Regions from separate parts of the Ruegeria sp. K5 genome, predicted to be linked through region 2. Evidence: riboswitches for the same ligand, from Rfam matches in the RefSeq annotation. Region 2 holds a riboswitch; each other region holds the start of a gene.
What was found. A riboswitch is a leader RNA that binds a small molecule or an ion and turns the genes downstream of it on or off. The one in region 2 is predicted to bind cobalamin.
Positions count from the first base shown of each region.

Region 1 (3,270 bases), on a different contig from region 2:
GGATGCTGACGGGCTTGTCCTCGGATATGTTTGGCGCGCAATTGGCGGACACGCTGAAGGCAAGCCATGTGGACACCTCGCATGTGATTGTCAGCGACCGCCCGACCACTTTGGCTTTTGTGAAGCTGGTGGATGGGCATGCTTCGTACAATTTTGTTGATGAAAACACGGCGGGGCGAATGTTGCAGCCCGAGGATATGCCACAGCAATTGCTGGCGACCTCGACCCTGTATCTGGGGGGGATCAGCCTGGCCTGTGAACCCTGTGCCGATGCCTATGCCGCGCTGCTCGACCGTCATGGCGGCGACCGCGCGGTGATGCTGGACCCAAATATCCGGCCGGGTTTTATCAAAGATCAGACCCGCTATCGCACCCGCCTGAACCGCATGATCGCGCAGGCCGATATCGTCAAGGTTTCGGACGAGGATCTGGATTGGATCATTCCCGGGCCGGAAACCCATGCCGAGAAGGTGCCCTTGTTGCTGAAGGCCGGGCCGTCGGTGGTGATTGTGACGCGGGGCAGTCAGGGGGCCTCGGGCTATCTGGCGGACGGGTCCGAGACCTCGGTGGCGGTCAAACCGGTGCAGGTTGTCGATACGGTCGGGGCTGGCGATACGTTCAACGCGGGCGTTTTGGCCGAACTCCACCGCGCCGGGCACCTGAGCAAAGAGGGCCTGCGCGCCTTGACACCTGATAGCCTGCGCGCGGCTTTGTCCCTGGGCGCAGAAGTCGCCGCCGTCACCGTATCCCGCGCCGGGGCAAACCCGCCCAGGGCGCATGAGCTTTGATCCCCCGAGGGAACCGACATGAAACGATCCGACATCAACGACATCAAGACCGAGGCGCAGGCCTTCATCAAATCCTTCGGCGCGGTCCTGCCGCCCTTCGCCGACTGGTCCCCTGATCAGATGCGCAGCGCAAAGGCCGACACGATCCGCGCCCGAGGGTTGGGCTGGGACATTACCGATTACGGTCAGGGCAAGTTTGATGAGCTGGGCCTGTTCCTGTTCACCCTGCGCAATGGCGACGTGAATGATCTGAACCAGGGTCGCGGTATGCTCTATGCCGAGAAACTGCTGATTTCGCGAGACAAACAATTATCTCCGATGCACCGCCATATCATCAAGGCCGAGGACATTATCAACCGGGGCGGCGGTGATCTGGTGATGGAGATCTACGCCTCGGACCCCGAAGGCGGCATTGATCGCGACAATCCGGTGGTTGTGCCCAGCGATGGCTGCGACGTGACGATCACGCCCGGCGAATTGCTGCGCCTGAAACCCGGCGAAAGCGTGACCCTGATGCCCGGTATCTGGCATGCCTTCTGGGCCGAGCGTGGGGATTGTCTGATCGGTGAAGTCTCAACCGTCAATGACGACCGCACCGACAATGTGTTCGAGCAACCGATCCCCCGGTTCGCGACCATTGAAGAGGACGCAGCGCCGGAATTTTTGCTGGTTGCGGATTACTAAACACTCAGTCCGCGCCGCCAAAATCTCGACCAGAGCGCTTGACAATTAAATCCGCGACAGACTAGCTGACCAGCGATGGTTCCCGTAGCGATGCCTGCGGGATGAAAATGGGAATACGGTGCGGCCCTGCGGCCAAATCCGTGACTGCCCCCGCAACTGTAAGCGCAGAGCGACGCCAAATCACCACTGGCTTGAACAGGTCGGGAAGGTTGGCCAAGCCACGACCCGCAAGTCAGGAGACCTGCCATCACCTGTGCAACCAACCCGGGGCGGGGTGTCCTGGAAGGAGGATTTGATGGCTCAATTTTTCGCCTGCGGGCGTGGCTTTTTCTTTTCGCGCGGTTTCCGCAGCGGGAACAGCCATGTCATCCCAAGCTGACCACTTCGTCCTGATCTGTTCGACCTGTCAGGGTGAAATCGAAGCCAAGGCAGCCAAGGCCAGTTTGGACGCAACCCTACCACCGGGGTTTGCGACCCGAATGATTGCCTGCATGGCAGGGTGCGAACGCCCCATGACCGTTGGGCTGCAAGCCGAAGGCAAGGCGCAGTATCTGTTCGGCGATATCCAAAGCCCCGCCGATCTGGACGCGATTGCCGCCTTCGCCCGCCAATTCCGCGACAGTGACGACGGCTGGACCAGTGCAACCGATCGGCCCCCTGCCCTGCTTTTCAAAACTCTGGCCCGTCTGCCGCGCCTTTCGACAGAGGGCGAGAAATGAGTTTTCTGGTTGCCAAGGGGCTCGAATACTACGCCCTGAATGGGGATGTGTTGCTACAGGATGTCTCCTTCTCATTGGATGAGGGGTCGATCCTGGCCATTGCCGGGCCAAACGGGGCCGGGAAAACCACGCTGTTGAACCTGCTTTGTGGCCTCGAACGTCTGGCCTTGGGCGATGTGACGATCAAGGGGCAAAGCCTGCGTCAATTATCTGCCCCTGAACGGGCACGCACCATCGCTGTGGTCGGGCAGCAGGAACTGCCTGACGGCAGGCTGAAACTGCGCGACTATGTGGCCCTTGGGCAAATCCCGATTCAGGCCGACCGGTCAGCCGAGGATCATAAGGCCGATCTTGAGCGGGTGCTTGAGATCACCGAACTGGTCCCGCTGGCCGATAAACCGATGCAACGTCTGTCCGGCGGCGAACGTCAGCGGGCGCATATCGCACGGGCCCTGGCGCAAAGGCCATCGCTGCTGTTTCTGGACGAGCCGACAAACCACCTCGACCCCGACGCCAAGGGCCACATGCTGTCGCTGGTGGCCGAACTAGGCGTGACGGTTGTGATGATCGTGCACGATCTGGTCATGATCCCCGAATTCGCCACCCATGTCGCTTTGATGAAGGCAACCCGCATGACCGGCTTCGGCCCGGTTCCCGAAGTTCTAACACCCGAGCGTGTGCGCGATACGTTTGGCGTTGACTACCTGTGTTTCCAGCACGAAGGGCGCGTGATCCCGGCGCTGGATATCCGAAAACGAAAGCTGTCATCTTAACAGGAGAATTTGATGATGCAGAAATTCTGGTCCGTAGTCCTTGTTTCGGGCCTCGCGAGTGGTGCGGCGGCACATGAAGTGACCGTCGACAATTGCGGAGAACCACTGGTGTTCGACGGCACGCCCGAGCGGATTGTCGTGCACGACATGAACATGACCGACATGGCCTTTGCGCTGGGTTTGCAGGACAAGATTGTCGGCCTGACCGGCATTACCGGCTGGTACAAGACCAGCCCGGATTTCGATGCAAAACGCGGTGACATCCCGGAACTGGCGCCCAAATACCCCACCGTCGAAAATCTGGTC
Region 1 covers NZ_JBQFML010000003.1:146,696-149,965, forward strand. The annotation lists gene ACR0MO_RS11890 (carbohydrate kinase family protein) at 1-788, shown strand, start outside; gene ACR0MO_RS11895 (D-lyxose/D-mannose family sugar isomerase) at 807-1,472, shown strand; cobalamin riboswitch at 1,532-1,735, shown strand; gene ACR0MO_RS11900 (DUF1636 family protein) at 1,835-2,191, shown strand; gene ACR0MO_RS11905 (ABC transporter ATP-binding protein) at 2,188-2,964, shown strand; gene ACR0MO_RS11910 (ABC transporter substrate-binding protein) at 2,977-3,270, shown strand, end outside.
Region 1: it holds a riboswitch for cobalamin, as region 2 does, so the genes downstream of both, ACR0MO_RS11900 (DUF1636 family protein) here and ACR0MO_RS14690 (hypothetical protein) in region 2, are expected to answer to the same signal.

Region 2 (3,270 bases):
GATGCTGGGCCTGCCCCTACCCTTTCTGTTCGGCCCCATGACCGCCTGCCTGATTGCGGCACTGGCGCATGCGCCGATGGAAGGGTTCGGGCAGATCTCGGTCGCGGCGCGTACCATCCTGGGCGTGGCGGTGGGGGCTTCGATCACGCCTGATCTGTTTGGCCAACTGCCGAAAATGGCAGCGTCAATTGCTCTGATCCCGCCCTTCATCCTATTGATCGCTTTGGTCGGGGTGCCGTTCTTTCGCAAGGTCTGGGGCTTTGACGACAAAACGGCCTTTTACGCCGCGATGCCCGGCGGGTTGCAGGACATGATCATCTTCGGCACCGAGGCCGGTGCCAATCCGCGCGCCCTGTCCCTGATCCATGGCACGCGCGTGCTGATCATCGTGACGCTCGCCCCGTTGTTCCTGACCCTGTTCTACGACGCTGACCTGACCAACCCCATTGGCGAACCCGCCCGCGACCTGCCCTTGCACGAACTGGCGCTGATGGTCGTGGCCGCCATTGTCGGCTGGAAAGGCGGTGAGCGGATCGGCCTGTTCGGAGCGTCCATTCTGGGCCCGATGATCCTGACTGCGGCCTTGTCACTGGGCGATTTCATCCACACCCGCCCACCGCGCGAGGCGATCCTTGTCGCGCAATTCTTTATCGGCTGCACCATCGGCGTAAAATTTATCGGTGTCACATGGGTCGAGCTGCGCAAAGTTGTGGCGGCGGGCTGCGCCTATGTTGTTGTGTTGGCCATACTTGCGGCGGCCTTCACGGCCCTTGTGACCACGTTGGGGTTCGGGCAACCGATTGAGGCCTTCCTAGCCTATGCCCCCGGCGGGCAGGCTGAAATGACGGTCTTGGCCATCGTCTCGGGCGCGGATCTCGGGTTTGTCATTACCCACCACCTGACACGGATCGTTCTGGTGATCATCGGCGCGCCCATCGCGGCCAGTCTTCTGGTGCGCTGGTCCCGCTCTCGGGATTAGAGGGGTTTCGCAGTTTGATTTGGATTCAATTCCTTCCGGGTTGCAATCCGACGCTGCGTGCTTTGCTGGCACCAGTAGACAGGGCTTTGGCCTTATGAGACTGTGCAGCCGATGGTGTCCGACGCTCTGAGTCGGCTGAAAAGGGAATGCGGTGCGGGCAAACGCCCAAGGCCGCAACTGCCCCCGCAACTGTAAGCGGCCAGCGACCCCCGACAGACCACTGGATGACCCCGCTTGGGTTGTCCGGGAAGGACGGGGACAGCGATGAACCGCAAGTCAGGAGACCTGCCATCTCCGGCGCATATGTGCCGCAGTCACCTTAACTCGGGCGGGGTGCCCGTGGACGGAGCGACAAGAGATGGACCGCACTGGCCAGACATCACTGTTGATGCCCCACACAAGCCGCCCAAAAGCGCGGAGGGCGTCGTTATGCTTGACCTGACCATTTCCCAACTGGACACCGGCCACGTGCCTCCGCAGCGCGCGCAAGAGCTGGGGCAGATGGGCTATATGCAATGGCTGGGCGGCCTGCCCGGTTCCGCGAACTACCATGCGCAGGCGCGGATTGCTTTGGCCAAGGCCAAACCGTTTGCCGAGACCTCACCCGCCATCGCTGTGTTCTGCGACCTGCTGGCCAGATCCATGCAGATGCCCCTGGAACCATTGTTCCTGGCCCTGCCCGCAAAACAGCGCCGAGGGGGCCATCGCGCGCGCCGCGCCGCCTTATGACCTCATGCGGGCAGTTCAGCCTGTGCCATCGCCCGCATTTTGGACGATTTTGGCCAGGCAAAGCTTTGACTGCTTATTAGTGATTTCGTTGGATTTGCACGCCGAACAAGGTGCATTATGACGCAAACTCATAATTTAGTCGAATAACAATCATTTCACCTCATAATGCCAACGCGCTATACCTTCGGCCCACACAGCCGATTGGATACCGCGAATGCTTGACTTTACCTTGCCCGACACACCCGCGCTCGCGACGCTGCGCGCATTGGCTGCCCAGCGCATCCTGATCCTTGACGGGGCCATGGGCACAATGATCCAGACGCTGAACATGACCGAAGAGGATTTTACCGCCAACGGTCACATCCATGGCCCCGGCTGTCGGCATCACTATCACCCGGATCATCCGCAACAGGGCAACAACGACCTGTTGGTGCTGACCCAGCCGCAGGCGGTTGAGGATATACAGTATGAATTCGCAATGGCCGGGGCGGACATCCTTGAAACCAACACTTTTTCCTCAACCACCATCGCGCAGGCCGATTACGGGCTGGAGGCTGCGGTGCATGATCTGAACGTCGCAGGCGCGCAGGTGGCGCGGCGCGCGGCGGACCGGGCCACGGCTGAGGACGGCAAACCCCGGTTTGTGGCCGGGGCTGTGGGGCCGACGAACCGGACGGCCTCGATCAGCCCGGATGTGAACGATCCCGGATACCGCGCCGTCAGTTTTGATGATCTGCGCATAGCCTATGGCCAGCAGATCGACGGGCTGATCGAAGGAGGCTCTGACCTGATCCTGATCGAGACGATCTTTGACACGCTGAACGCCAAGGCGGCGATTTTTGCGGCTTTCGAGAGCTTCGCCAAGGCCGGACGTCGCCTGCCGCTGATGATCTCGGGCACGATCACCGATGCCTCGGGCCGGACGCTTTCTGGCCAGACACCCACCGCCTTCTGGCACTCGGTCGCCCATGCGCGCCCTTTCACCGTCGGGCTGAACTGCGCCCTTGGCGCTGCATCCATGCGCCCGCATATGGCCGAGATTTCGGGCGTGGCGACCGCCCTGACCTGCGCCTACCCCAACGCGGGCCTGCCGAATGAGTTCGGCCAGTATGACGAAACACCGAACCAGACCGCCGCTCAGGTCGAAGAGTTTGCCCGCGATGGCATCGTCAACGTGGTCGGCGGTTGCTGCGGCACCACGCCCGACCATATCCGCGCGATCGCCGAAGCGGTTGCGCCCTTTGCCCCCAGAAAGGTACCCGCATGACCCGTCATCTGCGCCTCTCGGGGCTGGAGCCTTTTGTCCTGACGCCAGACATCCCCTTTGTGAATGTGGGTGAGCGGACCAACGTCACCGGCTCGGCCCGGTTTCGCAAGCTGATCGTGAACCGCGACTATGCCGCCGCGCTGGACGTTGCGCGGGATCAGGTGGAAAACGGCGCTCAGATCATCGACATCAACATGGATGAAGGGCTGATCGACAGCAAACAGGCGATGGTCGAATACCTGAACCTTGTCGCGTCCGAGCCCGATATCGCCCGCGTGCCAATCATGATCGACAG
Region 2 covers NZ_JBQFML010000005.1:127,810-131,079, reverse strand. The annotation lists gene ACR0MO_RS14695 (AbrB family transcriptional regulator) at 1-979, shown strand, start outside; cobalamin riboswitch at 1,075-1,286, shown strand; gene ACR0MO_RS14690 (hypothetical protein) at 1,409-1,708, shown strand; gene ACR0MO_RS14685 (homocysteine S-methyltransferase family protein) at 1,923-2,975, shown strand; gene metH (methionine synthase) at 2,972-3,270, shown strand, end outside.

Region 3 (3,270 bases), on a different contig from region 2:
ACGGGGTTCACAGTGACCCCCGTCTCAATATCGGGTTCAGCCGTGGGTTCGAGCGCGGCCACGCGCTCCAGAACGATGCGGTAAATGACGGTGTAGCCATTCTTGCAGTGCCGCCGCCCCGTCTCAATCAGAATGCCTTCTCGCAGGAAATCGATAATGGTGCGCTTGACCGTGCTCTCGCTAAGCTCTGTGTGGCGCTGGATCGTCCCCTTGGAACACCAGATGCCGGAGCCGTCATCGCTCGCTTTGTCGGCCAGGAACATGATAATCTGCTTGCGGGCGGCGCTGCCAAAGCGGCGCTCGGCGCATTCATTCGCTATGCGCCAGCTCATTGGATCACCTCACCGGTCAGAGGCCAGGAAAAAGCCGACTGAGCGTTTGCGGAGCGGTAGTGGCCCGTGCTAATGTCTTTCGAAAGCTGACAGGCTTTTTCTATTTGGCCCCGGTTCACAGTTGCCGCTGTGACGGGGCCTTTTTCGTTTTGAACCGGCGAACTTGGCTTTGAAACTTTCGCTTTTTGTTCACTTTTTGTCAGGGGGCATTTTGCACCCCTAAGTCGTTGTTTTTGCTTTATCTCTTTCTGGATTGCAAATCCGTGTACACCGGTTCGATTCCGGTACTCGCCTCCACTTCCTTCAATACCTTCACCTCGCGACGCAAAGACGAAAGCGCGCCCCTCTTAGGAATCGCGCCCCGCCGGGATAACCTCATAACCCGGTTCTTCAGGTTCATCGTCCTGCATTTCAGGTGGAAAGCCGGGCGCGCGGATGTCGAGGCCGGTGGCGTCTTCCAGGCGTTTGATGATGTTGGGCGACAGTTCGCGTTCGCCGTAGCGTGCGATGCCGTCCTCGAAGATCTTGATCATGATCGGGTTGATCTCAAGCGGGACACCCGCGCGGTCGGCGACGTCCTGAAACAGGCCGATATCCTTTTTGACAAGGTCCATTGTGAAGGAAATATCGCGCGAGCCGTTCAGGATGACCTGGCTTTCGGTCTCATGCACAAACGACGTACCGGACGAGATCTTGATCGCCTCATAGGTCGTGTTCAGGTCCATCCCGGCGGCTTTGGCGGTCACCAGCGCTTCGGCGCAGGTGATCAGGTTGGCGGTTGCCAGATAGTTGGTTAGAACTTTCAGAACCGAGGCCGAGCCCAGATCGCCCGTATGCAGCACCCGACGGCCCATCGTTGTCAGGAAAGGCAGGATTCGCTCAAAGGTATCGCGGTCACAGCCCGCGAAGATCGAGATATTACCGGTTGCCGCCCGGTGGCATCCGCCGGAAACCGGGCAATCAACTGCCGCCCCGCCCCGCTCGATGACCATGGCACCCAGCCGCTTGGCCTCGGCCTCGTCGGTGGTGGACATCTCCATCCAGATTTTGCCGGGGCCGACCTCGGGCAACATCTCTTGCATCACCGCGTCCGAGGCGGCAGGCGATGGCAGGCAGGTGATCACCGCGTCGCAATCGCGCATCAGCTGGGCCGGGCTTTCGGCGGCCTTTGCGCCTTTTTCGACGAACTCTGCCACCAGGTCTGCATTCAGGTCATGGACCGTCAGGTCGATCCCGTTGCGCAGCAACGAGCCCGAGAGTTTTCCGCCCACATTTCCAAGTCCGATGAACCCAACTTTCATTATTCGCGTCTCCCTGCGTGTTTTCCGGTATGCGACCATGTCGCGTGCACCGCGTCATGCCGCCCAGCGACGCTGGCAGGTCGCTTTTCATCCTAGCCACGCGATGGTGGTCGCATCGCGCTTGACAACCTGCCCGCACGTACCGCATGTCCCTGTCGTTGGTGTCGGCGACAGCCGATGAAAAGGGAATGCGTCAACGGATTATCCGCCAAACGCAGCCGCCCCCGCGACCGTGACCGGAGAGGGTGCCCAATGCCACTGGCTGCAAAGCCGGGAAGGCGGGACATCCGACAGAGGAGCCAGACGAACCGGGCCTCTGACATCCGCAAGCCGGGAGACCTGCCAGCACCCGAAGTTGAAACCGGGCGGGGTGTTCCGGTGTCGGGTCCATGTGCATCGCGTGGCCCGCATGAAACCCCGTCCCCCGCGAAGAGGATTTGGGGGGATGAGAGACATGACCGAGACTGCGCCGGTCGAGCTGCTGGTCTGCACCACGTGCCGCCGTGGTCTGCCCATCGAGGATGATGACCAGCGCCCCGGCACATTGCTGCACAAAGCGCTGGAACAGGCGGATCTGCCCGAGGGCGTCACGCTGAAAGCCGTCGAATGCCTGTCGAACTGCGATCAGGGCTGCTCCATCGTGCTGCGCGGCGGGCCGGATCGCTGGACTTTTGTCTATGAGAACCTCAACGAAACCGATCACGTTGACGTCATCGTCGACGGTGCGACTAAGTATCTGGCCACCGAGGACGGCTTGGTCAAATGGCGCGAGCGCCCCGAACATTTTCGCAAAAACTGCGCCTCGCGCATTCCCCCGATTGGAGCCCTGAAATGAGCAACCTCGAAAAACTCCCCGTCACCGTCATCACCGGCTTTCTGGGCTCGGGCAAAACGACGCTGGTCAAGCATCTGATGCAGAACCCGCAAGGCAAACGTCTGGCCGTGGTGGTCAACGAGTTCGGCGATGTGGGCGTTGATGGCGACATCCTGAAATCCTGCGCGATCCCGGATTGCCCGGCGGAAAACATCATGGAACTGGCCAATGGCTGCATCTGCTGCACCGTGGCCGATGACTTCATCCCCACCATCGAGGCGCTGATGGCGCTGGAGCCGCGCCCGGATCATATCCTGATCGAAACTTCAGGCCTCGCCCTGCCGAAACCGCTGCTGAAGGCGTTCGACTGGCCCGATATCCGGTCGAAGATCACCGTGGACGGCGTGATCGCCTTGGCAGATGCCGAGGCTGTCGCCGCCGGTCGCTTCGCCCCGAATGTCGAGGCGGTGGATGCCCAGCGCTTGGCCGATGACTCGATCGACCACGAAACACCTTTGTCGGAGGTGTTCGAGGACCAGATCTCCTGCGCCGACATCATCCTGCTGACCAAACCCGATCTGGCCGGTCCCGAAGGTGTGGCGAAAGCCAAAGAAATCATCGCGGCCGAAGCCCCGCGCCCTCTGCCCGTGGTTGAAGTGGCCGAAGGTGCCGTGGACGTGCGCGTCGTGCTGGGCCTTGAGGCCGCCGCCGAGGATGACATGGACGCTCGACCGTCGCATCACGACGGCCACCACGACCACGAGCATGACGATTTCGAAAGCATCATCGTCGAACTGCCGGAACAGACCGAACCCGCCGATCT
Region 3 covers NZ_JBQFML010000001.1:67,998-71,267, reverse strand. The annotation lists gene ACR0MO_RS00335 (hypothetical protein) at 1-332, opposite strand, end outside; gene ACR0MO_RS00330 (NAD(P)-dependent oxidoreductase) at 680-1,672, opposite strand; cobalamin riboswitch at 1,776-1,994, shown strand; gene ACR0MO_RS00325 (DUF1636 domain-containing protein) at 2,088-2,468, shown strand; gene cobW (cobalamin biosynthesis protein CobW) at 2,465-3,270, shown strand, end outside.
Region 3: it holds a riboswitch for cobalamin, as region 2 does, so the genes downstream of both, ACR0MO_RS00325 (DUF1636 domain-containing protein) here and ACR0MO_RS14690 (hypothetical protein) in region 2, are expected to answer to the same signal.